Regions from separate parts of the Streptomyces sp. NPDC104313 genome, predicted to be linked through region 3. Evidence: predicted binding sites of a transcription regulator. Region 3 holds the regulator's gene; each other region holds the start of a gene.

The links. The regulator HrcA, encoded in region 3, represses chaperone genes, less so after heat shock. The targets are predictions, from matches to a motif close to TTNGCACTCNGNNNNNCNGAGTGCNAA.
Region 1: the regulator HrcA is predicted to act here: its motif matches at 8,202-8,228, upstream of groL (chaperonin GroEL).
Region 2: the regulator HrcA is predicted to act here: its motif matches at 3,905-3,931, upstream of groES (co-chaperone GroES).

The regions. Positions count from the first base shown of each region.
Region 1 covers NZ_JBVJMW010000003.1:675,627-685,990, forward strand. The annotation lists gene ACZ60Q_RS10255 (ABC transporter permease) at 1-1,801, shown strand, start outside; gene otsB (trehalose-phosphatase) at 1,951-2,802, shown strand; gene ACZ60Q_RS10265 (alpha,alpha-trehalose-phosphate synthase (UDP-forming)) at 2,931-4,331, opposite strand; gene ACZ60Q_RS10270 (glucosyl-3-phosphoglycerate synthase) at 4,453-5,403, opposite strand; SAM riboswitch class I at 5,558-5,685, shown strand; gene thrC (threonine synthase) at 5,705-7,006, shown strand; gene ACZ60Q_RS10280 (MoaD/ThiS family protein) at 7,035-7,313, shown strand; gene ACZ60Q_RS10285 (cold-shock protein) at 7,755-7,961, shown strand; gene groL (chaperonin GroEL) at 8,391-10,013, shown strand; gene ACZ60Q_RS10295 (ABC transporter ATP-binding protein) at 10,225-10,364, shown strand, end outside.
Region 2 covers NZ_JBVJMW010000018.1:98,932-109,295, reverse strand. The annotation lists gene ACZ60Q_RS31470 (MFS transporter) at 1-106, shown strand, start outside; gene ACZ60Q_RS31465 (VOC family protein) at 262-726, shown strand; gene ACZ60Q_RS31460 (THUMP-like domain-containing protein) at 1,457-2,680, opposite strand; gene ACZ60Q_RS31455 (polysaccharide deacetylase family protein) at 2,816-3,733, shown strand; gene groES (co-chaperone GroES) at 4,088-4,396, shown strand; gene groL (chaperonin GroEL) at 4,494-6,119, shown strand; gene ACZ60Q_RS31440 (SDR family NAD(P)-dependent oxidoreductase) at 6,306-7,079, opposite strand; gene ACZ60Q_RS31435 (LysR family transcriptional regulator) at 7,220-8,110, shown strand; gene ACZ60Q_RS31430 (WhiB family transcriptional regulator) at 8,254-8,583, opposite strand; gene ACZ60Q_RS31425 (response regulator transcription factor) at 9,036-9,647, shown strand; gene ACZ60Q_RS31420 (sigma-70 family RNA polymerase sigma factor) at 9,926-10,364, shown strand, end outside.
Region 3 covers NZ_JBVJMW010000001.1:698,076-708,439, forward strand. The annotation lists gene ACZ60Q_RS03150 (histidine triad nucleotide-binding protein) at 1-203, opposite strand, end outside; gene ACZ60Q_RS03155 (hypothetical protein) at 345-491, opposite strand; gene ACZ60Q_RS03160 (16S rRNA (uracil(1498)-N(3))-methyltransferase) at 538-1,284, opposite strand; gene ACZ60Q_RS03165 (nitronate monooxygenase) at 1,281-2,354, opposite strand; gene dnaJ (molecular chaperone DnaJ) at 2,488-3,624, opposite strand; gene hrcA (heat-inducible transcriptional repressor HrcA) at 3,625-4,641, opposite strand; gene ACZ60Q_RS03180 (MBL fold metallo-hydrolase) at 4,804-5,559, shown strand; gene ACZ60Q_RS03185 (DUF3097 domain-containing protein) at 5,595-6,413, shown strand; gene ACZ60Q_RS03190 (ABC transporter substrate-binding protein) at 6,584-9,460, shown strand; gene hemW (radical SAM family heme chaperone HemW) at 9,476-10,364, opposite strand, start outside.

The DNA of each region.
Region 1 (10,364 bases), on a different contig from region 3:
CCGCCGCGCCGACCCGGACCCGGACCGCGACGCCCAGGCCCTGGTCTCCGTCAACGCCCTGCTCGGGACCGCCGCGGGCATCACCCTGTTCGTCTCCGCCGCCGTCGTGGCCTCGACGTTCTCGTTCGCCGTGGCCGGGCGGCGGCGGGAGTTCGGCCTGCTGCGAACGGCCGGTGCGACGCCCGGCCAGATCCGCCGTACGGTGTGCGCCGAAGCGGTCGTCGTCGGCCTCCTCGCCTCGGCCGCGGGCGTGTGGCTCGGAGCCAGGTGCGCGCCCCTGCTCGTCGGCCGGATGGTCGAGGGAGGTCTCGCACCGCCCTGGTTCGCCCTCGGCGACGCCTCCTGGCCGCTGCACACCGCGTTCTGGACCGGGGTGTTCGTCGCCACGGCCGGGGCGCTCGTCTCCTGCCACCGGGCCGGGCGGACCGCTCCGACCGAGGCGCTGCGCGAGGCGGCCGTCGACAGCCGGGTCATGCCGGCGAGCCGCTGGGTGGCCGCTGTCCTGGTCCTGCTCGCCGGACTGGGCCTGCCCGCACTGGCGTTGGCCGTCGACCCCGGCGACCTGCTGGGCCGCAAGTCCTACGTCACCCGGCCCATGCTCCTCGTCGTCGGCTGCGCCCTCCTGGCCCCCGTCCTGGTGCGCCCCGTCGGCCGGCTGCTGACCTGGCTGCCCGCGCGGCTGCCCGGCGCCACCGGCCTGCTCGTCCGGGAGAACACCACCGCCGGGGTGCGCAGGACCGCGGCCGTCGCCGCCCCCGTCCTCATCACCGTCGCCCTCGCCGCCACCCTGACGGGCACCGTCGCCACCCTGGAGGAGGCCAGGGCCACCGAGGTGAGCACCGCCACGACCGCCGACTTCGTGGTGACGCCGGGGCAGGAGGGCCGGCCGCTGGCACCCGCCTTCGTGCAGCGGGCGCGGGCCGTCGAGGGGGCCGTGGTCAGCGTCTCGCGGTCCACGGCCGTCACCGTCCTCGAAGAGGACACGGCCCTCGTCACCTCCGAGGCGCGCGCGGTCGACCCCGCCCGGCTGGCCGCCGTGTCGGAGCTGCCGGTGACGGCGGGCCGGCTCGCCGATCTCGACGACGGCACGATCGTCGTCAACGAGGAGTGGCTGACCACGCGGGTCGGCGACCGGGTGACCGTCTGGCTGGGCGACGGCCGTAGGGCCTCGCTGCGGATCGCCGCCGTCCTGGCGACCGGAACGGGCGACAACGGCGTGTACGTCACCCGGCGCAACTCCGGGGGCGCGGACGTCGACCGGATCGATGTCAAGGTGGCCGAGGGCGGTGACCGGCGGGCCGTCGCCGCCGCGCTGCGTACCGCAGGGGACGCCACCGGCACGCTGGTGACGACCCGTGCCGAATGGCTGGCCGCGAACGGCCCGCGTACGAACGACTCCACCAGGACCGGGCTCCGGATGATTCTCGGCATCGCCCTTCTCTGCACGGCGACGGCCTTGGCCAACACCCTGGTCATGGCCACCTCCGACCGGGTCCGCGATCTCGCCGTGCTCCGTCTCGCCGGAGCCACCGCCCCTCAGATCCTGCGGCTCGTCGCAGCCGAGGCGGTGGCGGCGGTCGGGGTGGGCGCCGTGCTCGGGGGCGTGGTCGCGGCGGTGAACCTGCTGGTGGTGTGGTGCGCGCTGGCACTGCTGGGCGTCCCGTCCGCCGTCGTCGTGCCGTGGGGAACGCTCGGCCTCGTCGTCGCGGCCGCCGCGCTCCTGGCCGCAGTCTCCGCCGCCCTGCCGGCCTCGTTCGCCCTGCGGACCCGGCCGGTCGAACTCGCGGGTGCCCGTGAGTAGTCGTCGCCGGCCCCGCGATCCGGGTCGATCAACACGCTTGATCAACCGGCCGGCAGTCGTCCCGGGGCACTGCACGAGTTCGGCGTCGGCCCCGCGGATACTGGTGATCAGCACTCGTGATCAACCGGCCCAGGGCATAGGCTCGCCCCATGGGCAGTCACTCCGCACATCTGCCGAACCCGACCACCCCGGCCGGACGCGAGGGGCTCGACGCCGTACTCGCCCGGCCCGACCGCGCGGTCGTCGCCCTCGACTTCGACGGCACGCTCGCCGAGATCGTCCCGGACCCCGAGCAGGCCCGCGCCCACCCCGGCACGGTGGCTGCGCTCGCCGCGCTCGCGCCGAAGGTCGCCGCCGTCGCCGTGATCACCGGCCGCCCGGCGGGCCTCGCGGTGCGCTACGGAGGCTTCGCGGGTGTCCCCGGACTGGAGCACCTCGTCGTGCTCGGACACTACGGCGCCGAACGCTGGGACGCCGTGACCGGCACCGTCAACACCCGTGCCCCGCACCCCGGGGTCGCCGCCGCACGGGCCGAACTCCCCCGGGTGCTGCACGAGTTCGACTCCGCGAACGGCGCCTGGATCGAGGAGAAGGGGCAGGCCTTCGCTGTCCACACCCGGCGCGCGCAGGATCCGCAGGCGACCTTCGAGACCCTGCGCGGCCCCCTCGGCGAGCTGGCCGCGAAACACGGGCTGATCGTCGAACCGGGACGTCTGGTACTGGAGTTGCGCCCGGCCGGCATGGACAAGGGCGTAGCGCTCGCCATGTTCGTCGCGGAGCTGGACGCCGAGTCCGTGATCTACGCGGGCGACGACCTCGGGGACCTCGCCGCGTTCGCCGCGGTGGAGAAGCTGCGGACCGAGGGCCCGGACGGCGTCCCCGGCCTCCTGGTGTGCAGCGGCAGCGCCGAGGTGCCCGAACTGGCCGAAAGAGCGGACCTGTCGGTGCCGGGCCCGGCCGCCGTGGTGGACTTCCTGGCGGCGCTGGCGGAGCGGCTGTAGCCGAGGCGCCCGGCGGAACGCCGCCGGGCGCCTCGGGCCGGTGTACGGCCCCCGGGTGCCCGGCCGTCGGCTGAGCCCGACGCGAGGTCCCACCGGCAGGGGAAGCCCCGGCGCGCGGCCCCGTGCGCTCACCCCTGCCGCAGCGCCTCCAGCTGGTCCAGGAACCACTGCTGGGGCGGTAGCGCGGTCGCCGCCCCGGCCAGCCGCTTCGTGCGTCCCGCCCGCTCGTCGCCGCTCATCGTCAGGGCCTCGTGCAGGGCCTCGGCCGTGCCCGTCACGTCGTACGGGTTCACCACGATCGCGTCCTCGCCCAGCTCCTCGTACGCCCCCGCCTCCCGTGACAGCACGAGCGCGCAGCCGTGGTCGGAGACGACGGGGATCTCCTTGGCGACCAGGTTCATCCCGTCGCGGATCGGGTTGACCAGGGCCACGTCCGCCAGCCGGTACGCGGCCAGCGAGCGGGCGAAGTCGTCCTTGACGTGGAGGACGACCGGTGTCCAACTCTCCGTTCCGTAGACCCCGTTGATCTCCGTGGCGAGGGTCTGTACCGCCGCCGTGTAGTCCCGGTAGACGGCGAGGTCCTGCCGGGAGGGGTAGGCGAAGGCGATGTGCACGACGCGCTCGCGCCACTCGGGGTGGGCGTCCAGCAGGGCCCGGTACGCGTGCAGGCCGCGCACGATGTTCTTGGACAGCTCGGTGCGGTCCACCCGGACGATGGTCTTCCGGCCCTCGCCCACCTGCTCCCGCAGCGCCACCATCCGCTCGTCCACATCGGCCTCGTGCGAGCGCCGGCGCAGGAAGTCCGCGTCCGCCCCGAGGCCGTGCACCCCGATCCTGGTCCGGCCCGTCCCGCCGAGGATCTCCGTGCAGCAGCCGATGAACGCGTCCGCCCAGCGCCGGGTCAGGAACGCGGCCCGGTCCGCGCCGAGGATGCCGCGCAGCAACTGCTCCGCGATGTCGTCGGGCAGCAGCCGGAAGTAGTCGACGGGCGCCCACGGGGTGTGCGAGAAGTGGCCGATCCTGAGGTCCGGGCGCAGCTCACGGAGGATGCCGGGGACCAGGGCCAGGTGGTAGTCCTGGACGAGGACCGACGCCCCGGGGCCCGCCTCCTCGGCGAGCGCCCGGGCGAAGGCCCGGTTGTACGTCTCGTACGAGGCCCACTGACGGCGGAACTCCGCGTCGAAGACCGGCTCGAGTGGCGTCTGGTAGAGCAGATGGTGGACGAACCACAGCACCGAGTTGGCGATGCCGTTGTACGCGTCGGCGTGGACCTCGGCGTCGATGTCGAGCATCCGCACGCCCGGCTCCCCGACCCCCCGCCGCACCGCCTCGCGGTCCCCGTCGCCGAGGGCCGCGCACACCCACAGCTTGTCGTCGACGGCGCTCAGCCCGGAGACGAGACCTCCGCCGCCGCGCTTGGCGTCGAGCGTCCCGTCCTCGCCGAGCGTGTACGAGACCGGGCCGCGGTTGGACGCGACGAGGACCTGGGCGGTGGAGGCGGCTGCGGGTTCGGCGTGCTCGGAGACCATGTAGCGGAACCTAGCCCGTTCGGGAAGCCTCCAAACGCCTCCCGGACCTCCTGGACCGCCTGACCCCCCCCGGATCTCCCGCCCCTCCCGCGGTGTGGTGCGCACCGGCCGTCCGCCACCCTCACGCCGCGTGGCGCTCCGCGTACTCCTCGATCTCCCGCATGGGCGGCCGTTCCTCGGTGTCCACCGCGTGGGTACGGGGCACGAAGCCGTCCTCGCCGCGCTCGAACTGGGTCAGCGCGGGCCGCACCAGATGGCCCCGGGAGAGCCGCAGTTGCGCCGTGCGGTAGATCGCCGCCGCCATCCGGCCCAGCGCCTGCCCGTCCTGGTGGCGGTGTCTGCGCACGCCTACGTCGACCTGGCCCAGGGCGTCCAGGCCCACCGTGTGCAGTGCGTCCACCAGCAGCCCCAGCTCGACTCCGTAACCGACCGGGAACGGCAGCCGCTCCAGCAGGGAGCGCCGCACCGCGTACTCGCCGCCCAGCGGCTGCACGAACCCGGCCAGCTGGGGCCAGTGCAGATTGAGCAGCGGACGTGCCACCAGCTCGGTGACCCGGCCACCCTGACCTGCGGTGTCGCCGAGCGGACGGTCGTACATCGCCTTGACGAACTGAACGGACGGGTCGGTGAGCAGCGGTCCGACCGTGCCCGAGACGAAGTCCGCGGAGAAGTCCTTGAGGTCGGCGTCGACGAAGCAGACGATCTCGCCGCTGGTCACCAGGAGTGACCGCCACAGCACCTCGCCCTTGCCGGGCAGGGCCGGGATCCGGGGCAGGATCGCGTCCCGGTGGACCACCCGGGCGCCCGCCGCCCGGGCCACGGCGGCGGTGGCGTCGGTGGAGCCGGAGTCGATCACCACGAGTTCGTCGACGAGCCGGACCTTCTCCATCAGCTCCCGGCGGATCGTCGCCACGATCGCGCCGACCGTGGCCTCCTCGTTCAGCGCGGGCAGCACCACGCTCACGGACGTGGCGCGCGGATCGGCGTTCCGGGCGTCGGTGAGCCGGTTCAGCGGGCGGTCGCCGGACGACCAGGAACGCCTGGTCAGCCAGCGTTCCACCTCTTCGAGCACGGTCGGCACTCCCTGTGTGTGATCCATCTCGCGGTTCGGACGACTATCTCAACGGTCCGGTGCTTCGGTTACAGTCTTGAACAACGCGTAGGGCCCTCGCATGTCGGGGTCGGACCGCACATAAACGCCTGGATCGAAGATCCAGCGCCATAGGAGCTCATCCAGAGGGACTGAGGGAACGGCCCGTTGAAGTCCCGGCAACCCTCCCGCCGACCGCGAGGTCACGGTGGGGAAGGTGCCAATTCCGTCTTGCGGCGAAATGCGTCGCAAGGAAGATGAGGAGAAAGGGACCTCCGCCATCATGGCTGTTCAGACCGTCGCAGGTAGCACCACTTCTTCCGCCCCGGCCGTTGATCTCGGTCCCGCCGCGGCGCTTTCCTGCCGCGAGTGCGGCGAGCGTTTCGAGCTCGGCCCCCTTTTCGCCTGTGCGTCCTGTTTCGGGCCGCTGGAAGTGGCCTACGACCTGCCCGCCGGCACCCCCGAGGAGCTGCGGAAGCGCATCGAGGCCGGCCCGAACAACATCTGGCGTTACGCCCCGCTGCTGCCGGTGCCCGCCGACGTCGCGGAGAAGCCCAACATCAACCCCGGCTTCACCAAGCTCGTCAAGGCCGACAACCTCGCCCGTGAGCTGGGCGTCACCGGCGGCCTGTACGTGAAGGACGACTCCGGCAACCCCACGCACTCCTTCAAGGACCGCGTCGTCGCCATCGCCGTCGAGGCGGCCCGCGCCTTCGGCTTCACCACCCTCTCCTGCTCCTCCACGGGCAACCTGGCCGGAGCCGTCGGCGCCGCCGCCGCCCGGGCCGGACTGCGCTCCTGCGTGTTCATCCCGCACGACCTGGAGCAGGGCAAGGTCGTCATGGCCGCGGTGTACGGCGGTGAACTGGTCGGCATCGAGGGCAACTACGACGACGTCAACCGCTTCTGCTCCGAGCTCATCGGCGACCCGCTCGGCGAGGGCTGGGGCTTCGTCAACGTCAACCTGCGCCCGTACTACGGCGAGGGCTCCAAGACGCTGGCGTACGAGATCTGCGAACAGCTCGGCTGGCGGCTGCCCGACCAGATCGTCATCCCGATCGCGTCCGGCTCCCAGCTCACGAAGATCGACAAGGGCTTCCAGGAGCTGATCAAGCTCGGCCTCGTCGAGGACCGGCCGTACAAGATCTTCGGCGCCCAGGCCGAGGGCTGCTCCCCGGTCTCCGCCGCCTTCAAGGCGGGCCACGACGTGGTGCGCCCGCAGAAGCCGGACACCATCGCCAAGTCGCTGGCCATCGGCAACCCGGCGGACGGCCCGTACGTCCTGGACATCGCCCGTCGCACCGGTGGCGCGGTGGAGGACGTGACCGACGAGCAGGTCGTCGACGCGATCAAGCTGCTGGCGCGCACCGAGGGCATCTTCGGCGAGACGGCGGGCGGCGTGACGCTCGGCGTGACGAAGAAGCTCATCGAGGCGGGCGTCATCGACCCGGCGCTCACCACCGTCGTCCTGAACACCGGCGACGGCCTCAAGACGCTGGACGCGGTCGCCGCGACCTCGCAGGCGACGGCGACCATCAAGCCGAGCCTGGACGCGTTCCGCGCCGCGGGCCTCGCCGCCAGTTGATCACCCGAGACTTCAGGAAGGCGCCACCATGAGTGTCAAGGTCCGCATCCCCACCATCCTCCGTACGTACACGGGCGGCCAGGCCGAGGTCCCGGCGGAGGGCGTCAAGCTCTCCGAGGTCATCGAGTCCCTGGAGAAGGACCACCCGGGCATCGCGGCCCGCGTCCTGGACGACCAGGGCAAGCTGCGCCGTTTCGTGAACGTGTACGTCAACGACGACGACGTGCGCTTCGAGGGCGGCCTGGACGCGGCCACGCCGGACGGCGCGGGCGTCTCGATCATCCCCGCGGTCGCCGGCGGCTGCTGAACCGTCAGGGCCGCTCCTCGGTGGCCCATCGCACCTCTGTGTGAACACCGTTGCCCCCTCCGCGAGAGAAGCGGAGGGGGCAATTCTGTATGGTTGAGCACGGTACAGTTGGGGAAGCCCCGTCCGCTGCCCGTGCCGCCCGCATATGAGAATGCGCCCGGTCCCGATAAGAAGCAGCCAAAGTACGTGAACCTCTTGCGGCATAAGTGCCCTTTGCCTGGCCCGACTTGCCCGTAAATCTCAGCAAACCCGCATATTCGCGTGTTCTTCTGTGCCCAGAATTCTCGTCCGATTGACCTGTTGCAGAGGGCAGTTGGACGGATACATTCGGCCGCGGTCGACGCGCTGCGGCGCCGCGCACCCTCTCCTGTCGGGGGTGAGTTCCGACCCGGGCCCGCGAAGTGCGGTCCCGTGCAAGGGCCAGTAATAGGGGAGTTAGGCATGGCTCAGGGCACCGTCAAGTGGTTCAACGCGGAGAAGGGGTACGGCTTCATCGCGGTCGACGGTGGTGCGGATGTTTTCGTCCACTACAGCGCGATCCAGATGGACGGGTACCGCACCCTCGAAGAGGGTCAGCGAGTTGAATTCGAGATCTCGCAGGGCCAGAAGGGGCCCCAGGCCGACATGGTCAAGTTCGCCGTCGGCTGAGCTCGGCGCGGTCGTCCGACGACACTACTCACGCACGCAGGGCCCGGCCCCCGGATCAGGGGATCGGGCCCTCCGTGCGTCCCGGCGCTCCCGTGCGTCCCGGCGCTCCCGCGCGGCCTCGTCGGCCCGTCGGCCTCGTCGCCTCGTCGGCCTTGTGAGAAGGCAGGTCGCCCGCCGTGTGCGATGGCCGCCGTTGTCCCTGTACCGGTGGGCGCCACTGTCCACATCCGGAGAGGGACGCTTGCACTCGCAGGGGTCGAGTGCTAATCATTGGCGTTAGCACTCTCCAGGTGAGAGTGACAGAAACTTGGACCGGGCCGGTGAGGCCCGCAGGCGCGGTGGGGCAAGGAACCACCACGCAGGCAGGCCGTCCGTCGCGGGCGCCTCTCGGTCCGGAGAATCCACCCCTGTCCGGGAGGACCACTTCACATGGCCAAGATCATCGCGTTCGACGAGGAGGCACGGCGCGGTCTCGAGCGCGGGATGAACCAGCTCGCCGACGCCGTCAAGGTCACCCTCGGCCCCAAGGGCCGTAACGTCGTCCTCGAGAAGAAGTGGGGCGCGCCCACGATCACCAACGATGGTGTTTCCATCGCCAAGGAGATCGAGCTCGAGGACCCGTACGAGAAGATCGGTGCGGAGCTGGTCAAGGAGGTCGCCAAGAAGACGGACGACGTCGCCGGCGACGGTACGACCACCGCCACCGTTCTGGCTCAGGCTCTCGTCCGCGAGGGTCTGCGCAACGTCGCCGCAGGCGCCAACCCGATGGCCCTCAAGCGGGGCATCGAGAAGGCCGTCGAGGCCGTCTCCGCCGCTCTGCTGGAGCAGGCCAAGGACGTGGAGACCAAGGAGCAGATCGCTTCGACCGCCTCCATCTCCGCCGCCGACACCGAGATCGGCGCCAAGATCGCCGAGGCGATGGACAAGGTCGGCAAGGAAGGCGTCATCACCGTCGAGGAGTCCCAGACCTTCGGTCTGGAGCTCGAGCTCACCGAGGGTATGCGCTTCGACAAGGGCTACATCTCGGCGTACTTCGCGACCGACATGGAGCGTATGGAGGCGTCGCTCGACGACCCGTACATCCTGATCGTCAACTCGAAGATCGCCAGCGTCAAGGACCTCATCCCGCTGCTGGAGAAGGTCATGCAGTCGGGCAAGCCCCTGCTGATCATCGCCGAGGACGTCGAGGGCGAGGCGCTCTCCACCCTGGTCGTCAACAAGATCAAGGGCACGTTCAAGTCCGTCGCCGTCAAGGCTCCGGGCTTCGGCGACCGCCGCAAGGCCATGCTCGCGGACATCGCCATCCTCACCGGTGGCACCGTGATCTCCGAGGAGGTCGGTCTCAAGCTGGAGAACGCCGGCCTGGACCTGCTCGGCCGTGCCCGCAAGGTCGTCATCACCAAGGACGAGACCACGATCGTCGACGGTGCCGGTGACAGCGACCAGGTTCAGGGTCGCGTCAACCAGATCCGTGCCGAGATCGAGAACTCCGACTCGGACTACGACCGCGAGAAGCTCCAGGAGCGTCTGGCGAAGCTGGCCGGCGGCGTGGCCGTCATCAAGGCCGGCGCCGCCACCGAGGTGGAGCTCAAGGAGCGCAAGCACCGCATCGAGGACGCGGTGCGCAACGCCAAGGCCGCCGTCGAGGAGGGCATCGTCGCCGGTGGTGGCGTGGCTCTGCTCCAGGCCTCGGCCGTCTTCGAGAAGCTCGACCTCACGGGTGACGAGGCGACCGGCGCCAACGCCGTGAAGCTCGCGCTGGAGGCCCCGCTCAAGCAGATCGCCGTCAACGGTGGTCTCGAGGGTGGCGTCGTCGTGGAGAAGGTCCGCAACCTGCCGATCGGTCACGGCCTCAACGCCGCGACCGGCGAGTACGTCGACATGATCGCCGAGGGCATTCTCGACCCGGCGAAGGTCACGCGCTCCGCTCTGCAGAACGCCGCGTCCATCGCCGCGCTCTTCCTCACCACCGAGGCCGTCATCGCCGACAAGCCCGAGAAGGCCGGCGCGGCCGCTCCGGGCGGCATGCCGGGCGGTGACATGGACTTCTGATCGGCCACGGAGGCTCCGGCCTCCGCCTGATCGAAGTCCGGCGTACGTCCCACCGGGGCGGTATCTCCTTCATGGAGGTGCCGCCCCTGTGGCGTTTCCCGGCGGTGGCCGGGCAACTGCCCCCGGATACGGTCGGGGAGGGGAGGCAGGTGGAACCGGCGGATCTGCGTCCCTTGAAGGTGGTGACAACAGACAGACGGAGGGGGTCCGGGTGAGCACGGTGGCGGGGACGACGGAGGCGGACGAGGGCCGAGGGCCTGAGGCGGCCGACGCGCTGCGCGCTCAGGAGGCCGCGCGCGGCGAGGACCCCGCCGGGGAGCCCGGGGAGGACCCCGCAGGGTCGCCCGCCGG
Region 2 (10,364 bases), on a different contig from region 3:
CCTCCTGCCCGCGGAGCGCAAGGCTCTCGACGGGCCGAGGCCGCGGCGCGGGGCCTGGGCGCGGGGCCGGGGCGCCGAGCGGGAGGGTGACGCGGCTTCCCGCTGAGCCCGTACGGACGCGGCTTCCCACTGAGCCCGCCCGGGTGGGGAACGGCGGGTCCGGGGCGTGTCCGATGAGTTCGGGAGGCGGGCCGGGTCTACCTTCCACGACGTCCGGACCGACCGGCCCGGACGCGTGGACGGCCCGACGAGGAGAAGGTCATGCAGAAGATCACCCCCTGTCTCTGGTACGACGGCAAGGCCAAGGAGGCGGCCGAGCACTACGTCGCGATCTTCGGCGGGGACTCCCGGATCCTGGACGTCACCCACTACGGCGAGTCCGCCCCGGGCGAGACGGGTTCCGTGCTCACCGTCGAATTCCGGCTCGCGGGCCAGGACTACATGGGGCTCAACGGAGGCCCGCAGTTCCCCTTCACCGAGGCGATCTCACTCTCCGTGGACTGCGCCGACCAGGCCGAGGTGGACCGGTTCTGGGACGCGCTCTCCGAGGGCGGCGAGGAAGGCCAGTGCGGCTGGCTCAAGGACCGGTTCGGGGTCTCCTGGCAGATCGTGCCGAACGAGCTGCCGCGCCTGCTGGCCGACCCCGATCCCGTGAAGGCGGACCGTGCCATGAAGGCGATGCTCGGCATGAGGAAGCTGGACATCCAGGCGCTGCGCGACGCCTGAACGGACGGGCGGCCGTGAGGGCTCGAACGGGCGGGCCGCCCCTGCGGCCGGGTCGGTAATGTTCTGCGCATGCCACGCCGTGCCCCGCTCCCGCCGCCTCCGCCGCCTGTCGGGATCCGCTCCTGGCCCGACCGCGAGGCGATGCTCGCCGACCGGGCGGTGGTTCTGGGCGAGCTGGTGAGGATGCACGTGGGGCCGGCGCGGCTCGGTCTGCTGTGGATGTGGGCGGGGCTCGTCGCGATCGGCTGGAGCCTGGTGGGCTCCGGAATCGTCATGTTCGAACAGGCGATTGATCTGGTCGACTTCACCAGCTATGCCGGCGGATTCGTCAGCCTGGTCATCGGCGTCACGGTGCTGATCCCGGCCGGCGTCTTCCTCCTCCTGGGCGTCCGGCGGGACCGGAAGGTCCGCTCGCTGCTCACCGCCTGGGGCGCGCTGGACCGGGACCCGGAGCGCGACCGGCGGCTGCGGATGCCCGGAACGAGCCTCGCCTGGCTGCTGCTGTCGTTCGCCCTGGGCACGGTGGGGCTCGCCCTCTGCGTGATCGGACCCGCGAGCGCGCGACCCGGCCGGGAGACGTACGGGCTGGTCGCCCTGGTGATGGGCGTCGGCATGGTCGCCTGGCTGACCGCGTTGACCGGCGCGGTCACGGCCCTGGCGCACCGCCGCTGGGTGGTGGGCGTCCTGATGAGGTCCGCCGGGCGGGTCAGCGTGGGGCCCGCCGGGCGGATCAGCCCAGCGGATGGCCGATCAGCATCGTCGGAGCCCCCGCCACCCGGGTCAGGAACACCGTCGCCGAGTGAGGACCGCTCAACTTCATCCGGCGACGCAGCTCCTCCGGCTCGACCGCCGAGCCCCGCTTCTTGACGGTCAGTACGCCGACCTCCCGCTCCCGCAGCAGCGCCTTCAGCTTCTTCATGTTGAACGGCAGCCGGTCGGTGATCTCGTAACCCGAGACGTACGGGGAGGAGTACCGCGTATCGCTCGTGACGTACGCGATCGTCTCGTCCACCAGCCGCCCGTCGCACCGCTCCACGATGTCGGCGACCAGATGTGCCCGGATCACCGCGCCGTCCGGCTCGTACAGATAGCGCCCGACCGGGCCCACGGGCGGGGCGGGCAGCGGGGCCGGGGCGGTCAGGGTCGCCCCGGAGGGCAGCAGCGTGGCCCGGAACACGCCGGACGCGAAGCCCTCCCCGTACCAGAGCACCGCCTCCTTCACATCGCCGCCGTCCGAGATCCACTCGGCCTCCGCCTCCGGGCCGATCGCCTCGTGCGGGACGCCCGGAGCGATCTTCAGCGCCGCCCTGGGGGCCTTCAGCGCGGCGGCCACCGCCCAGGAAAGCGGCGGTGAGTACGCCTCCGGATCGAAGATGCGGCCCCTGCCTCCGCGCCGTGCCGGGTCCACGAAGACCGCGTCGTACTGGGAGGTGTCGATCTCCGTGACATCGGCGCACCGCACCTCGATCAGTCGCTCCAGGCCGAGCGCCCCGGCGTTGGCGCGGGCCACTTCGGCGGTCAGCGGGTCGCGGTCCACGGCCAGGACGGAGATCCCGGCGCGGGCCAGGGCGAGGGCGTCGCCGCCGATGCCGCAGCACAGGTCGGCCACGCTCCGCACGCCGAGCCCGGCGAACCGGGCGGCGCGGTGGGCGGCGACCGAGGTGCGGGTGGCCTGTTCGACCCCGTTGGGCGTGAAGAACATCCGGTAGGCGTCCTCGGCCCCGAACTTGGCCACCGCCCGCTGCCGCAGCCGGGCCTGGCCCAGGGCCGCCGACACCAGCTCCGCCGGATGCGCGCGGCGCAGCCGGGTCGCGGCGGCCAGCTCGTCGGCGGGGTCGTGGTCGCGCAGCTCGGCCAGCAGTTGCTCGCCCTCGGGGGTGCGCAGCGCCGCGAAGGCGGCGCGGGCGGGGTCGTCGTCCGGGGCGGAGGGGGTCGTTGCGTTCACCCGGCCCATTGTGGCTGCCGCGCCGGCGCTGTGGGCCGGCCGGGGGACGGGGGCGGTCCGCTCGCGGTGTCGGGGCGGGAGGCGGGCCGAGGGCTGGCAGGATGCGGCGCCATGCAGCTAGTACGACAAAAAGAAAAATCAGCCATGAAACGTTACAGGTCGGGCGTCGTCGTGCTGGCGGCCCTGCTGGCCGCCGCCGTCGCCTCGGGGTGCGCGGCGGAGAGCGGCGGCGGCGCGGGAGCCCCCGGCCCCGAGAAGCCCGCCGCCGGCCGGCCGGGCGAGGCCGCTCCGAAGGCCGGGCCCGCCCGCGCCCCGGACACGTACGCCGAGGCGCTCAGGAGGAAACAGGCCGCACGGGCCGTCGCCGCGAAGAAGTGGGGGCTCGCCAAGACCCCGCTCGCGGCCCCCGAGCCGCCGAGGACGAAGCCGCGCATCACCACCCGCAAGGGTTTCGAGGTCGGGGACGACGCCGGACTGCCGCCCGTCTTCACCACGGTCCCGACCAAGGAGAGGATCGTCTTCCTGACGATGGACGACGGGGCGGAGAAGGACCCCGAACTGCTGCGGATGATGACCGAACTGGACATCCCGTACAGCGCGTTCCTCAGTGACTACGTCACCAACGACGACTACGGCTACTTCAAGAAGATGCAGAAGCGCGGGGTGACGATCAGCAACCACACGCTCAACCACCGCTATCTGCCCGGCCTCTCCCACACCGAGCAGAAGCGGGAGATCTGCGGCCAGCAGGAGAAGATCCTCAAGCACTACGGCAAGCGGCCCACCCTCTTCCGCCCGCCCTACGGCAACTACAACCGCGACACCCTCGTCGCCGCCAAGTCCTGCGGGATCACCGCCGTGCCCCTGTGGTCCTCCGAGGCCTTCCCCGACCACATGGAATGGCGCGAGTGGGACCGGGACCTGCACCCCGGCGACATCGTCCTCACCCACTTCCGGGGCGAGGAGGACTGGAAGGGCTCGATGCCCGACATGATCCGCCGGGTCATGAAGACCATCACGGACAAGGGATACGCGGTGGCGAAGCTGGAGGACTACGTCTGACCCGCGCCCTTCCCCGTACGGGGCCGCGGATGCGCCCGCGGCCTCCGCCGCGCGCACCCGCTCTCAGGGCACCGCCTTCCGTACCGTCGTACGGAAGGCGGTGCCCCGCCCCGGCGTTGTCCGGAAGGTGACCCCACGGAGCCCTGATCCAGGCAGCGTGAGGGTGGTGAATTGGCACTCCGCTTGACCGAGTGCTAATCGCGGTCATAGTCTCGGTGCTGGCACTCCCCCCTGGAGAGTGCCAGCACCACTCTGCGCGACAGGACAGGTCCGGCACCCGCGACGACGGGCCGGTCAGGTCGCCGCCCACAGACTGTTAAACCCCGTGAGATCTCCGAAGGGGGAGACCGGATCGTGTCGACCACCAGCTCCAAGGTTGCGATCAAGCCGCTCGAGGACCGCATTGTGGTCCAGCCGCTCGACGCCGAGCAGACCACGGCTTCCGGCCTGGTCATTCCGGACACCGCGAAGGAGAAGCCCCAGGAGGGCGTCGTCCTCGCCGTGGGCCCGGGCCGCTTCGAGAACGGCGAGCGGCTTCCGCTCGACGTCAAGACCGGCGACGTCGTCCTGTACAGCAAGTACGGCGGCACCGAGGTGAAGTACAACGGCGAGGAGTACCTCGTCCTCTCGGCCCGCGACGTTCTCGCGATCATCGAGAAGTAATTCACCCACGTTTGCTTGTGTTCTGCGCCCCTGGCCCCCTGCGAAATAACTAGCCGGGCGGCGAGGGGCGCAGTTCATTTTGAGAGGGATACAGCCCATGGCGAAGATTCTGAAGTTCGACGAGGACGCCCGTCGCGCCCTTGAGCGCGGCGTCAACAAGCTTGCCGACACGGTCAAGGTGACGATCGGCCCCAAGGGCCGCAACGTCGTCATCGACAAGAAGTTCGGCGCTCCCACCATCACCAACGACGGTGTCACCATCGCCCGCGAGGTCGAGCTCGACGACCCGTACGAGAACCTCGGCGCCCAGCTCGTCAAGGAGGTGGCGACCAAGACCAACGACGTAGCGGGTGACGGCACCACCACCGCGACCGTCCTGGCCCAGGCGCTCGTCCGCGAGGGCCTGCGCAACGTCGCCGCCGGCGCCTCCCCGGCCTCCCTGAAGAAGGGCATCGACGCCGCGGTCAAGGCCGTGTCCGAGGAGCTCCTCGCGACCGCCCGCCCGATCGACGACAAGTCCGACATCGCCGCCGTGGCCGCGCTCTCCGCGCAGGACACCCAGGTCGGCGAGCTCATCGCGGACGCGATGGACAAGGTCGGCAAGGACGGTGTCATCACCGTCGAGGAGTCCAACACCTTCGGTCTGGACCTGGAGTTCACCGAGGGCATGGCCTTCGACAAGGGCTACCTGTCCCCGTACATGGTGTCCGACCAGGAGCGTATGGAGGCCGTCCTCGACGACCCGTACATCCTGATCCACCAGGGCAAGATCGGCTCCATCCAGGAGCTGCTCCCGCTCCTGGAGAAGGTCATCCAGGCCGGCGCCTCCAAGCCGCTCCTGATCATCGCCGAGGACGTCGAGGGCGAGGCGCTCTCCACCCTCGTCGTCAACAAGATCCGTGGCACCTTCAACGCCGTCGCGGTGAAGGCCCCGGGCTTCGGCGACCGCCGCAAGGCCATGCTCGGTGACATCGCCACCCTCACCGGTGCGACCGTCATCGCCGAAGAGGTCGGCCTCAAGCTCGACGGCGCCGGTCTCGACGTGCTGGGCACCGCCCGCCGCGTCACCATCTCCAAGGACGACACGACCATCGTCGACGGCGGGGGCAACTCCGACGACGTCAAGGGCCGCGTCAACCAGATCAAGGCCGAGATCGAGTCCACGGACTCCGACTGGGACCGCGAGAAGCTCCAGGAGCGCCTCGCGAAGCTGGCCGGCGGCGTGTGCGTCATCCGTGTCGGCGCCGCCACCGAGGTGGAGCTCAAGGAGAAGAAGCACCGCCTCGAGGACGCCATCTCCGCGACCCGCGCCGCTGTCGAGGAGGGCATCGTCTCCGGCGGTGGCTCCGCCCTCGTCCACGCGGTGAAGGTCCTGGAGGGCAACCTCGGCAAGACCGGCGACGAGGCCACCGGTGTCGCGGTCGTCCGCCGCGCCGCCGTCGAGCCGCTGCGCTGGATCGCCGAGAACGCCGGCCTGGAGGGTTACGTCATCACCTCCAAGGTCTCCGAGCTCGACAAGGGCCAGGGCTTCAACGCCGCCACCGGCGAGTACGGCGACCTGGTCAAGGCCGGCGTCATCGACCCGGTCAAGGTCACCCGCTCCGCCCTGGAGAACGCCGCGTCCATCGCGTCGCTGCTGCTCACGACCGAGACCCTGGTCGTCGAGAAGCCGGCCGAGGAAGAGGCCGACGCCGGTCACGGCGGCCACGGCCACTCCCACTAGTACCGCCCCGTACCGTCCGGTACGCCCGAGGCCCGGTACCCCTGTCGCTGGGGTGCCGGGTCTCGGCGCGTTCCGGGCCGTTCCGCCGTGAGCCGGCCCTGCGCCGAGCGGGGGAGGGGCGGAACCGACTCGCGTACCGATCGACGACGGCGAACCGGCAGCAGGTGACCCGCCGCCGCGAACCGACTACTGCGGACCGTACTTGCGGCCCGTCCGCGACGTGACCCCGCCGAGCAGACCCCGCGGGGCGACCTTCACCAGTCCCATCAGCGCCTTGTAGCGCGGGTCCGGGATCGACACCGTCTTCCCCCGGGCCAGATCCGTCAGCGCGGACGCCACCAGCTTGTCCGCGTCGAGCCACATCCAGCCCGGGATGTTGTCCGTGCCCATCCCGGCCCGCTCGTGGAACTCCGTCCGCACGAACCCGGGACACAGCACCATCAGCCGCACCCCCGACCCGGCCAGATCCCGTGCCGCGCCCTGGGTGAACTGCACGACCCACGCCTTGGACGCCCCGTACGTACCGCGCGGCACGAACGCCGCGACGGACGCCACGTTGACGACCCCGCCCCGGCCCCGCTCCTTCATCCCGGTGACGGCTGCCGAGGTCAGCCGCAGCACCGCCTCGCAGTGCACCTTCAGCATCGTCAGCTCATCGGCCATGGACACTTCCAGGAAGCGTCCCCTGTTGCCGAACCCGGCGTTGTTGACCAGCAGATCGACCGGGTGCGTGCGGTCCGCGAGCCGCTCCTCCACCGCTTTGATCCCGCCGTCCGTGGACAGATCCGCGTGTCGCACCTCTGCCTCGATGCCGTGCCGGTCGTGCAGTTCGGTGGCCTGCTCGCGCAGCCGCGCGGTGTCCCGTGCCACCAGCACCAGGTTGTGCCCCTGGGCCGCGAGCCGCCGCGCGAACGCGGCCCCGATGCCCGCCGTCGCGCCCGTGATCAGTGCAGTCGTCATACGCCGCACGTTAGTGCCCCGCCCCGGACGCCCCTGACCTGCCCTCAGCCCTGCCGGGCACCGCGTCCCCGACCGGCCCTGACCCCAAAGGCTCCCATCGTGAATTCGCCCAGCCTCCAAGAATTTCTTATGATGGTTGGGTGATCGAAGCTCGCCACCTCCGTGTCCTGCGTGCCGTGTCCACCACCGGCTCGTTCTCCGCCGCAGCCCGCGAACTCGGCTGCACCCAGCCCGCCGTCAGTCAGCAGATGAAGGCCCTGGAGTCCTCCGCGGGCACCACGCTGCTGATCCGCACCGGACGTGAGATGCGCCTCACCCAGGCCGGCGAGGCGCTGGTACGACACGCCTCCGGCATCCTCGCGGGGCTGACCGCCGCCGAGGAGGAGGTCGCCGCCATCGCCGGGCTGCGGGCCGGCCGGGTCCGGCTGGTCTCCTTCCCCAGTGGCAGCTCCACCCTGGTCCCGGGAGCGCTGGCGGCCCTGCGCGCCGAACATCCCGGCACCCGGGTGTCGCTCGTCGAGGCGGAGCCGCCGCGCTCGGTGGACCTGCTGCGCGAGGGCGACTGCGACATCGCACTGGCGTTCCGTTACGGGAGCACCGGCGGCGAATGGGACGACCTGGTGGTCCGGCCGCTGCTCACCGACCGGCTGATCGGTCTGGTCCCGGAGGGGCACCGGCTGGCGGAGGCGTCGAGCGTGTCCATCGGCGAGCTGGCCGAGGAGTCGTGGATCGCGGGCTGCCCGCGCTGCCGCCGGCAGCTGGTCGAGGTCTGCGAGGAGTCCGGCTTCACCCCGCGCATCGACTTCGCCACGGACGACTACCCGGCGGTGATGGGGCTCGTCGGGGCCGGGCTCGGGGTGGCGGTGCTGCCGGAGCTGGCCGTCGAGTCGGTACGCCCCAAGGGGGCCAGGGCCGTGCCGGTCGAGCCCGCGATCGAGCGGGAGATCGTCGCGCTGACCCTGCCGGACCTGGCCCGGGTCCCGGCGGTGGCGGCCACCCTGGACCAGCTGTCGCGCACGGCCACCCGCTGAGAGGCTGCCGGGTGGGCCGCGGCGCCCGACGGGCCCCGCGGCCCACGGGCGGTGAGGGGTCCGGTCCCGCTGCGGCTGGTCGCGGGCCGGACGGCTGAAGGTGCCGAAGAAACGTTTCTTCGGCAGGTTACGGCGTACGGGTGTCAGGTGGCGCCGGGGCCCGGGCCCGCGGCGGGCGCCGCGGTGATCAGCCGGGTTCTGGCCCGGCCCATCAGCTCTTCGCGCTCGTCCTCCGTCAGGCCGCCCCACACTCCGTAGGGCTCCCGTACGGCGAGGGCGTGCGCCGCGCACTCGGCACGTACCGGGCAGCGCATGCAGACCTCCTTGGCGGAGGTCTCGCGGGCACTCCGGGCCGCGCCGCGCTCACCCTCGGGGTGGAAGAACAGGGAGCTGTCCACGCCTCGGCAGGCGGCGAGCAGCTGCCAGTCCCACAGGTCTGCGTTGGGTCCGGGAAGGCGGGAGAAATCTGCCATTGCTTGTCCCCTCGGAGCTGTGTCGCGTCGGAAGCGGCATCTCGACCGTCTGTGATCGACGGCCTGCTGTGATCGGACCGTCTGTGATCGGTGTGACCGAAGTCTCGACCGTACATCTACGGTGCTAGTAGATGTAAATATGACTGATTGCGAATCTAGCCACAGACACCCTCAAAAGGGAAGAAATGGCGCCAAAAAGGGCATGCCAACGAGTGAAGATTCGGTTGACGGGTGAATCACCCGTGCCGCTCTCCTCCGTGTGCGGCCCTTCACGTAGAGTGCCGAACCCGGGCGCCCGACCCGTAACTCTTTCGAGTGACCGTCGTTAAGGGAACGGATGCGGTTGACGGATATCCGGCTCGGGCACATGTCCGAGGGGGTCAACCGCACAGGTGACGACTTGTATCAGCCTGGAGGCTCAAGGTGACGCGCATCAGCTGCGGAGGACGGTCATGACATCCGTCCTCGTCTGCGACGACTCCCCGCTTGCCCGAGAAGCGCTCCGTCGCGCGGTGGCCACCGTGCCCGGCGTCGAACGCGTGACGACGGCGGCCAACGGCGAGGAAGTCCTCCGCCGCTGGGGTGCCGATCGTTCGGATCTGATTCTGATGGACGTACGCATGCCCGGTCTGGGGGGTGTGGAGACCGTCCGGCGGCTGCTCTCCGCCGACCCCGGGGCCCGGATCATCATGCTGACCGTCGCCGAGGACCTGGACGGCGTCGCGCTCGCGGTCGCCGCGGGGGCCCGCGGATATCTGCACAAGGACGCCTCGCGCGCCGAGCTGCGGGCCACCGTCACCCAGGCGCTGGCCGATCCGACGTGGCGGCTCGCCCCGCGCCGGCTGCGGTCCGCCGAGATGGGGGCGGCTCCCACCCTCACCGCGCGGGAGATCCAGGTCCTCGAAGGCATGAGCCACGGCCGCTCCAACGCGGAGATCGGCCGTGAGCTGTTTCTCTCCGAGGACACGGTCAAGACCCACGCCCGGCGCCTGTTCAAGAAGCTCGGGGCTTCGGACCGCGCCCATGCGGTGGCCCTCGGATTCCGCTGGGGCCTGGTTCGCTGACGGCCGGCCCGGGCCGCGCCCCGTCCGCAGACCGGCGGACGGGGTCACGGAGCGGGTCACCGGCTCCACACCCCGTATCCGGTCGCCCGCTCACGGTGCCATGTGACGCTTCCCGGCCGATGACGCATCCTTGAGTCGTGGAGTTCCTCAGGAACGATTCGGTCGAGCGGAAGGGGAGGGCGCAGGGCATGACATCCGGCGCACCCGCTCATAACGCTTCGGTGCACAACTCGGGACGCGGTGGAGCGGACCGGGCGGCCTCAGGGCACCATGGTCCGATGCGCGACGACGAAACCACGGTGATCGGTGCCCTCGTGCACCGGGCCGTCGACGGCGACGCCCAGGCCACCCATGATCTGCTGGCCCATGTACACCCCCTCGCGCTGCGCTACTGCCGCTCCCGGCTGAACCGTCTTCCCGGTGATGCTCGCCACTTCGTGGAGGACCTGGCGCAGGAGGTCTGCGTCGCGGTGCTGATGGCGCTGCCGCGCTACAAGGACACCGGCAGGCCCTTCGAGGCCTTCGTCTTCGCGATCGCCGGGCACAAGGTCGCCGACCTCCAGCGCGCCGCGATGCGCCACCCGGGGGCGACCGCCGTCCCGTCCGACGAGATGCCGGAGCGGCCCGACGACTCCCTCGGCCCGGAGGAGCGCGCCCTGCTCAGCAGCGACGCCGCCTGGGCGAAGAAGCTCCTCGCCAACCTCCCGGAGAACCAGC
Region 3 (10,364 bases):
TCCGCGGCGATGAGCGGTTCGGCGGCGGCGAGGGAGGCGGCGTCCGGGTAGTGGACCTTCGGGATGACCAGGACGTGGGTCGGGGCCTGCGGGTTGATATCGCGGAAGGCGACGGTGGTCTCGCTCACACGGACGATGGTCGCCGGGATGTCTCCCGAGACGATCTTGCAGAACAGGCAGTCGGACTGCGGCTCTCCCGCCATGGCCGGGCCTCCTCGTCGCTGGTGGTCGGTTCGCTTCCCCGAAGGGCAGACGTCTTCGAAAATCAGTACACGGGCATGCTATCGGGGCCCTGTGGCGTGGACGGTCCGGACGGTCCGGACGGTCCGGACGGGCTGCGCGGGTCAGCGCCTGCGCGGGCGGTCGAACCAGATCGTCAGGAGGACCGGTATGAGCCCGGCCCAGAACAACACCTGGGGTACGCCGCGTTCGCTCCACGGGACCAGGGCGATCAGCACGGCGGGCAGGGCCGGGGGAGCTCCACCAGCCACCGTTCATGGCCACAGAGCCCCTCGATCCACCGCCGCCGCCCGCTGTTCAGCCCCAGCGGCCCGTACGCCCCAGGAGCAGCGCGGTCGCGGCCGTCCCGGCGGTGGAGGTGCGCAGCACGCTGCGGCCGAGCCGGTAGGGGCGGGCGCCCGCCTCGGCGAAGGCGGCCAGTTCCTGCGGGGAGACGCCGCCCTCGGGGCCCACGACGAGCACGATCGAGCCGGAGAACGGGAGTTCGGCGGTGGCGAGGGGGGTGCTGTCGTGGTCGCGGTCCTCGTGGAGGACGCCGGCGAAGTCGGCTGCGGCGAGCAGGGCGGCGACCTGCTTGGTCGTCATGGCCTCGGCCACCTCGGGGAAGCGCACCCGGCGGGACTGCTTGCCCGCCTCCCTCGCCGTACTGCGCCACTTCGTCAGAGCCTTGGCGCCGCGCTCGCCCTTCCACTGGGTGATGCAGCGGGCCGCCTGCCAGGGCACGATCATGTCGACGCCGGTCTCGGTCATCGTCTCGACCGCCAGCTCGCCCCGGTCGCCCTTGGGGAGCGCCTGGACGACGGTGATCCGCGGGGCGGGCGCGGGCTCCTCGTGGATGCTGTCGAGGCCGGTGACCGTGAGCCGGTCCTTGCCCTCGGCGGCCCGCACGACGCCCTCCGCCCAGTGGCCGATCCCGTCGGTGAGGACGACGTCCTCGCCGGGCTGGAGCCGCTTGACGGAGACGGCGTGCCGTCCTTCGGGTCCCTCCAGGACGTACTCCGGCCCGGCGGGCATCCGTTCGACGACGAAGACCGGTGCGGTCACCGGGGGCTCCTCATGCTCAGGGCCGACCGGGCGGCCTCCAGTTCGGCGGCGAGCAGCTCGATCAGCTCGCCCGCGGGCAGTTCCCGGGCCATCCGGTGGCCCTGCCCGGCCCACAGGGCCATGCCCTGGGCGTCCCCGGTCTTGGCGGCGGCCCGGCGCAGCCCGCTGGTGACGTAGTGGACCTGGGGGTAGGCGGCGGGGGCGTACGGGCCGTGTTCGCGGACGAAGCGGTTGACCAGGCCGCGGGCGGGCCGCCCGGAGAAGGCGCGGGTCAGCTCGGTGCGGACGAACAGCGGGTTGGTCAGGGCCTGCTTGTGCAGCAGGTGCGCCCCGGACTCGGGGCAGATGAGGAAGGCGGTGCCGAGCTGTGCGGCGTCCGCGCCCGCCGCGAGGACGGCGGTGATCTGCGCGCCGCGCATCAGGCCGCCGGCGGCGACGATGGGCATCTGGACGGTCTCGCGGACCTGGGTGATGAGGGAGAGCAGCCCGGTGCCGGTCTGGTCGAGCTGCGGGTCGTCGCGGTGGGTGGACTGGTGGCCGCCCGCCTCGAAGCCCTGGACGCAGACGGTGTCGGCGCCCGCCCGCTGGGCACGCCGGGCCTCCTCGGCCGAGGTGACCGTGACGATGGTGTGCGTCCCGGCCCGGGCGAAGGCGTCGAGGGTGTCGCGGGTGGGGCAGCCGAAGGTGAAGGAGACGACCGGAACCGGGTCCTCCAGCAGGATCGCGACCTTCGCCTCGTAGCCGTCGTCGCCGCTGCTGTCCGGGTCGCCGAGCGGGGTCTCGTACCAGGCGGCCTCGCCGGCGAGCTGATGACGGTAGACCTCGACGGCGCTGGGGTCGGCGAGCGTGGGCTGCGGCATGAAGAGGTTGACGCCGAAGGGCCCGCCGGTGAGCCGGCGCAGCTGTTTGATCTCGTTGTACATCCCGTCCGCCGTCTTGTACCCGGCGGCCAGGAATCCGAGCCCGCCGGCTTCGGCGACGGCCCCGGCGAGCTGGGGTCCGGACGCGCCGCCCGCCATAGGCGCCTGCACGATCGGATACCGGCAGAGATCGGTCAACTCGGAGGACATGACCGCATCGTGCCACGTCTCGCGCAACGGGGCCGAATCAGCCAGCCGACGACCTGACCGGTTCTTCGTCCGAACGCCGCACCGCCCGCCGGTTCGGAACCGGCGGGCGGTGCGGTGAAAGGCGAAAAGCGGTTCAGCGACCGTTGAACGCGTCCTTCAGGCGGGAGAAGAGACCCTGCTGACCTGGCTGAAACTGGCCCAGGGGTCGCTCCTCGCCGCGCAGCTTGGAGAACTCCCGCAGCAGCCGCTCCTGTTCCGCGTCGAGCTTGGTGGGGGTCATCACCTCGACGTGCACGATCAGGTCGCCCCGGCCGCCACCGCGCAGATGTGTGATCCCCCGCCCGTGCAGGGGCACGGACTGGCCGGACTGGGTGCCGGGCCGGATGTCGATCTCCTCCAGCCCGTCCAACGTCTCCAGCGGACACTTGGTGCCGAGGGCCGCGGCGGTCATCGGGATGGTGACCGTGCAGTGCAGATCGTCGCCGCGCCGCTGGAAGACGGCGTGCGGCAGCTCGTGGATCTCCACGTACAGATCGCCGGCCGGGCCGCCGCCGGGGCCGACCTCGCCCTCACCCGCGAGCTGGATACGGGTGCCGTTGTCGACGCCCGCCGGGATCTTGACCGTGAGCGTGCGGCGCGAACGGATACGACCGTCGCCGGCGCACTCCGGGCAGGGGGTGGGCACGACCGTGCCGAAACCCTGGCACTGCGGGCAGGGCCGCGAGGTCATGACCTGGCCCAGGAAGGACCGGGTGACCTGCGAGACCTCGCCACGACCGCGACACATGTCACAGGTCTGGGCGGACGTGCCGGGGGCCGCGCCCTCGCCGCTACAGGTGTTGCAGACGACAGCCGTGTCGACCTGGATGTCCTTGGTGGTGCCGAAGGCCGCCTCGTTGAGGTCGATCTCCAGCCGGATCATGGCGTCCTGGCCGCGCCGGGTCCGCGAACGGGGCCCGCGCTGCGCGGCGTTGCCGAAGAACGCGTCCATGATGTCGGAGAAGTTGCCGAAGTTGCCGGCTCCGAAACCGCCCGCGCCACCGCCACCACTGGCGGAGAGCGGGTCACCGCCGAGGTCGTAGACCTGCTTCTTCTGCGGGTCCGAGAGCACCTCGTAAGCGGCGTTGATCTCCTTGAACCGCTCCTGGGTCTTCGGGTCCGGGTTGACATCCGGGTGCAGCTCGCGGGCGAGCCGACGGAATGCCTTCTTGATCTCGTCCTGAGATGCGTCGCGGCGCACGCCGAGTACGGCGTAGTAGTCCGTGGCCACTTACGACTCCGCCAGGATCTGTCCGACGTAACGTGCCACTGCGCGTACCGCTCCCATCGTTCCGGGGTAGTCCATGCGGGTCGGTCCGACCACGCCGAGTTTGGCGACTGCCTCGTCGCCCGAACCGTAGCCGACCGCGACGACGGACGTGGAGTTGAGCCCCTCGTGGGCGTTCTCGTGCCCGATCCGTACGGTCATGCCGGAGTCCGTGGCCTCACCCAGCAGCTTCAGCAGGACGACCTGTTCCTCCAGTGCTTCCAGCACCGGCCGGATCATCACCGGGAAGTCGTGTCCGAAGCGGGTGAGGTTGGAGGTGCCGCCGATCATCAGCCGCTCCTCCGTCTCCTCGACCAGGGTTTCGAGGAGGGTGGAAAGAACCGTGGAAACCGTCCCCCGGTCCTCGCTGTCGAAGGATTCCGGCAGCTCCTGCACCAGTTGCGGGACATCCGCGAAGCGGCGTCCGACGACCCGGCTGTTGAGCCGGGCCCGCAGATCCGCGAGCGATGCCTCGCCGAACGGCGCGGGACAGTCGATCATACGCTGTTCGACCCGGCCGGTGTCCGTGATCAGGACGAGCATCAGCCGGGCGGGGGCGAGCGCCAGCAGTTCCACGTGCCGCACCGTCGAGCGGGTCAGCGAGGGGTACTGCACGACGGCGACCTGCCGGGTCAGCTGCGCGAGCAGCCTGACCGTCCGGCCGACCACGTCGTCGAGGTCGACCGCGCCGTCGAGGAAGTTCTGGATGGCCCGGCGCTCGGGCGAGGACAGCGGCTTGACGCCCGCGAGCCTGTCGACGAAGAGGCGGTACCCCTTGTCGGTCGGGATGCGTCCCGCGCTCGTGTGCGGCTGGGCGATGAAGCCCTCGTCCTCCAGCACCGCCATGTCGTTGCGGACGGTGGCCGGGGAGACCCCCAGCCGGTGCCGCTCGGTCAGCGCCTTGGAGCCGACCGGCTCCTCGGTGCCGACATAGTCCTGGACGATGGCGCGCAGCACTTCGAGTCTGCGTTCGCTGAGCATCGCGCACACCTCCAGCTGTGTCTCTCGGCGTCTGCCTGGCACTCGGTGCGTTCGAGTGCCAGCAATCCCCGCGGTCAGTGTACGGGGGTGGGGTGGGGCCGGGGCAAGGGCGACCGGCCACGCCCCCACAGGAGCGCGGGTCGTTGCCGATAGCGTCGTGGTATGGACGTCGCTTGGGAAGACTTCGGCTGGGAGCGGTTGGGAAACGGTATCGGCAGGCGGCGCCTCCCCGGCTGGGACGCCACCGCCGCGCTGGTCGCCGGGCCGGACGGCGTACTGCTGTACGACACCGGCGCCACGCTGCGCGAGGGCGTCGAGCTGCGGCGGCAGGCCGAGGCGCTGCTCGGGCGCAGGGTGACGCATATCGCACTGAGTCATCCGCACTTCGATCATGTGCTGGGCACCGCCGCGTTCGCCGGGGCCCAGGTGTACGGGGCGCTGGGCGTCGCGGACCTGTTGCGCGGCGGGGCGGAGAGCCTGTGCGCCTCGGCGGTGCGCCACGGGGTGCCGAAGGGCGAGGCGGCCCGCTCGGCGGACACGCTGGTGGTCCCGCACCACGAGGTGTGCGGCGACTGGACGCTCGACCTGGGCGGCGGCCGTCAGGTGCTGCTGGCGAACGTGGGCCCCGGACACAGCGGCCATGACCTCGCGGCACTGGTGCCGGGCACGGACGGCGAGCCTCCGGTGGTGTTCTGCGGCGATCTGGTCGAGGAGTCGGGAGAGCCGCAGGCGGGCCGGGACGCGATCACCTCGCGCTGGCCGGCCGCGCTGGAGCGGCTGCTGGCGCTGGGCGGCGAGGGCGCGCTGTACGTGCCGGGGCACGGGGCGGTGGTGGACGCGGCGTTCGTACGGGCGCAGCGGGCGTCCCTGGCGGAGCGCTTCGACGTGGACCTCGACCGGGGACCCGCCGTGGGATGAGCCCTGACGCGGGTACGGCGAATATCGTCGTGTCCATGCGCAGCTACCAGCCGGACCTGACCCCGCCGTGGAAGAGGTCCGCCCCCGTGCCCGAGGTGCCCGCCGAGCCCGATCTGGTCGTGGAGGAGGTCTCCACCGGCTTCTGCGGGGCGGTGATCCGCTGTGAGAGGACGGCCCAGGGGCCGACGGTGACCCTGGAGGACCGCTTCGGCAAGCACCGGGTGTTCCCGATGGAGCCGCGCGGCTTCCTGCTGGAGGGCAAGGTCGTCACGCTGGTGCGCCCGGGCCCCGGCGGCCCGGTGCGGCCCACCCGTACGGCCTCCGGGTCGGTGGCGGTGCCCGGCGCGCGTGCCCGGGTGGCGCGGGCCGGGCGGATCTATGTGGAGGGCCGGCACGACGCGGAGCTGGTGGAGCGGGTGTGGGGCGACGACCTGCGCATCGAGGGCGTGGTCGTGGAGTACCTGGAGGGGGTGGACGACCTTCCGGCGATCGTCGGGGAGTTCGCGCCGGGGCCCGACGCCCGGCTGGGGGTGCTGGTGGACCATCTGGTGCCCGGTTCCAAGGAGTCCCGGATCGCCGGGCGGGTGACCGGCGACCATGTGCTGGTGGTGGGGCACCCGTACATCGACGTATGGGAGGCGGTGAAGCCGTCCTCGGTGGGGATCGACGCCTGGCCGGTCGTGCCGAGGGGCCAGGACTGGAAGACGGGCGTGTGCCGGGCGCTGGGGTGGCCGGAGAACACCGGGGCGGCCTGGCAGCACATCCTGTCCAAGGTCCGCAGCTACAGAGACCTCGAACCCCAACTGCTGGGCCGGGTTGAGGAATTGATCGACTTCGTCACCCTTCCTGACTGACGTCCGGGGTCTGGGACCGGCCGGGGACCGGCCTGTCGCGGGACTGTCGAAGAGGATCTCGTCCGATCCCTATGAATGCCTGCGCCCCACGAGCACCATCGACTATTGAGGGGGGAGAACGGGCAGCCGGTTCACGGGCCGAGGGGCTCACGGGGGAAGGACACGGGACGATGGCGCGCGAGGTCTGGCGGGACAGTGCGGACAACGAGGCGGCCTCGGCCGTCTTCCACCTGATACAGCAGCTGATCGACCGGTACCGGGTCAACCGGCCGGTGATGCCGCTCGTGGTGGTCCAGGCGGCGGACGCCGGGACCGGTCCGGAGATCGACGCGCGGGTGGAGCAGCTCGTGCACCAGGTGCACCGGGCCAACGAGTTGCGCCGGGTGCCGGTGCGGCTGCTGGACGGCGAGGGGGCGACCCCGTACGAGGCGGCGCTCGACATGGTGCGCACGCTCTCCGAGAAGCCGTGGGAGACCCGCGAGAACACCCAGTACAAGACCTTCGCCTTTCCCCGCTCCCGGCTGCTCGGCGCGATCGAGCAGGCCACCACGACGGTGGTCGAGCAGTCCGACGGGAACACCTCCGCAGAGCGCGAGGAACGGATCCTGGAGCAGCTGAGCCGGTTGCGCTGGCGGTCCGGCCGGCCGCGCGGGGGCACTCGGTGGACCTCGCTGCGGCGGTCGGTGCGGCCCGAGACGTTCGTCGGCGCGCTCTTCATCGCCCTGCTCAGCGTGTTGCTCGGGGAGATCGGCTGGCTGCTGACGGCCCTGGTGGCGGCCGCCGCGCTGATCGGGCTCGCCGTGGTGGGCCTGGCGAGCCGGGCCGCGCCGCCGCTGCTGTGGCTGCGCCGGGCCAGCCGCTGGTTCGCCACCACCTCGTCCCTGGCCGCGTCCAGCACCGGCTACCCCTCGGACGGCTGGTCGTGGTTGTCGCCGAGCGGTTCGTGGCGGGTGATCCGGGCGCGGGCGGCGGCGGTCGCGGAGCGGGTGGCGGACGCGGGGGCGGGCGACGAGCACGCACGCCAGTTCCATCTGGAGCTGAGGGTGCAGGCGCTGCTGGAGGATCTGCGGCACAACTACCGCCCGCACTCCCTGGACTGGCGGCGCAGCAAGCGCACGGTCCCGCCGGTGGTGTTCCTCCCCCGGGCCACGCAGGACAACGGCGGCATCCTGCTGATCAACGCGATCAACAGCGTACGGTCGCGGCGCAGCGAGGTGGATCCGCTGCTGCTGCTCGCCTCGCTCCAGCCCCTCGAGATCATGCGGCACACCCCGCCGCTGCCCCCGGAGCGGCCGGGTCCCGGCGCGCCGTCCGGTTCGTCCGGGGCGCGGGCCCGCTACGAGCGCTGGGTGGACGATCTGAGCCTGGGCCAGTCGCCGGGGGCGGCCGCGACCCTGGCATGGGTGCTGCTGCTTCCGCTGTCCACCGAGAAGCTGACCCATGAGCACGCGCACGCCCAGCTCGTCACCCATCGGGTGCGGCGGACCTGGGCGTGGTGGGTGATGTCGCGGGCGAGCATCGCGGTGGTCGTCGTGGGGAGTCTGCTGGGGGCGTTCCTGTGGGCCGGGCACTGGCGCGAGACGTACTGCCACGGGCCGCTGACCGACCGCAACACGGACGCGATCTGGAACGGGAAGGGGGACGACCGGGAGTGCGTGGGGGTGGCGACCGCCTCCGAGGTGTACTTCGCGCGGGGCAACGGCCTGGAGCTGAACGGCGCCGGGAAGGGCATCACCTTCGAGCGGATCGAGCAGGCGATCCGGGACGAGAACGACGACATCGAGGCGACAGACGCGTACGTGAGCATCGTGTACGCCGGTCCGCTCACCGCCACGGGCAAGGACCGGGAGGCAACCCGCAAGGGCCTGGAGGAGCTGACCGGTGTCTATCTCCAGCAGCGGGCGGTGAACAAGACCGTGCGCCGGTCGGTGAGGCTGCGGGTGCTGACCGCCAACGGCGGCCAGGGCATGCTGCGGCAGCTCACCGCCGTGCGGAAGATCATCGAGGTGGCCCGGCGGGATCCGACGGTGGTCGGGGTGGTCGGTCTCGGCCGCAACACCCAGGAGAGCGAGAAGGCGACGAGGCTGCTGCGCGAGGCCGGGCTGCCGGTGGTGGACACGACGAACTCCAGCAGCGACCTGCCCCGGGAGTTCCCCAACTACTTCGGCCTCGCGGCGACGGACGAGGAGCAGACGCATGTACTGGGGCTGGTCGCCCGGCAGATCGCGAAGGGCCTCGACCGCCCGCACGGGATCGTGCTGTCGCGCGAGGACCGCAACGGGGACCTGGACCGGTACACCGCCGAACAGCGGGACGCGGGCCGGAAGATGCTGGAGGACGCGGGGTTCGAGCCGGGCAGGGACGTGACGTACGACCTGGCGGGCGGGGCGAGCCTGAACGCCCCGTTGACGACCATCTGCCAGGCCGAGCGGGTGCCGGACGCGCTGTACTTCGCCGGGCGGGTCGAGGACGTACCGACGCTGATGCGGGGACTGTCGGAGACGACCGGGTGCTCGGACCGGCGGATGACGGTGTTCACCGGCGACGATCTGACGAAGGGGACGTTCGATGACAGTACGTCCATCGCGGCCAACGTCACGCTCTACCACAGCTCGCTCGCCCCGCTGGACCGGGGGAAGAACCTCGGCTTCTACGGGGACTCGTACCGCACGCTGCGGGCGCTGCACCCCGAGGGGGAGGTCATCGCGCTGGCGTCGGGGCGTCCGGCGTACGAGGACGATCTGTTCGCCAGCGGGCAGACCGTCATCTCCTACAGCGCGACGGCCGCCCTGTACGACGCCGCCGCACGTGGCGACAAGCGCCGGAGCGCGGCGGAGACGTGGGCGACGCTGCACACGGTGGACCTCAACAACATGCCGACGGGGACGATCTCGTTCAGCCGGGCGAGGTCCTCGGTCTCCGACAACGTGCACGGTCTCAACATCGTCAAGGTGGTCCGCCCCGGGCCGGACGCCGAGCGGACCCTGGTGTGCGGCAAACCGGCCGGGATCGCGCCGCCGCTGACGGTGAGGGACTGCAAGCCGTGAGTCCCTCGCTCCGGGTCAGTCGACCAGGTCGCGGACGACGGCGTCGGCCAGGAGCCGCCCGCGCAGGGTGAGGACCGCGCGGCCCTTCCCGTACGGCTCCGGGTCCAGCAGCCCGTCGGTCAGGGCGCGGCGGGAGGCGGCGAGACCGTCGGGTTTCAGGAGGGAGAGCGGGCACCCCTCGCGCAGCCGCAGCTCCAGCAGGACGCGCTCGACCCGGCGGTCCTCCTGGCCGAGGATCTCGCGGCCCGCGCCGGGCGAGCGGCCCTCGGCGAGCGCCTGGGCGTACGCGCCGGGGTGCTTCACGTTCCACCAGCGGACCCCGCCGACGTGGCTGTGGGCGCCGGGGCCCGCGCCCCACCAGTCGGCGCCGCGCCAGTACAGCTCGTTGTGCAGGCAGCGGCCCGCCTCGGTGGTGGCCCAGTTGGAGACCTCGTACCAGTCGAAGCCGGCGTCGGCGAAGGCCCCGTCCGCGATGAGGTAGCGGTCGGCGTGCGCGTCGTCGTCGGTCATCGGGATCTCGCCGCGCCGGATACGGCGCGCGAGCTGGGTGCCCTCCTCGACGATCAGGGCGTACGCGGAGACGTGGTCGGGGCCCGCGCCGATCGCGGCGTCCAGGGTGGCCCGCCAGTCGTCGTCGGACTCGCCGGGGGTGCCGTAGATCAGGTCGAGGTTGACGTGGTCGAAGCCGGCCGCGCGGGCCTCGGCGACACAGGCCTCGGGGCGGCCCGGGGTGTGCGTGCGGTCCAGGATCTTCAGGACGTGCTGCTTGGCGCTCTGCATGCCGAAGGAGACCCGGTTGAAGCCGCCCTCGCGGAGCGCGGCGAGGTAGGCCGGGTCGACGGACTCCGGATTGGCCTCGGTGGTGATCTCCGCGTCGTCCGCGAGCCCGAACTCCTCCCTGATC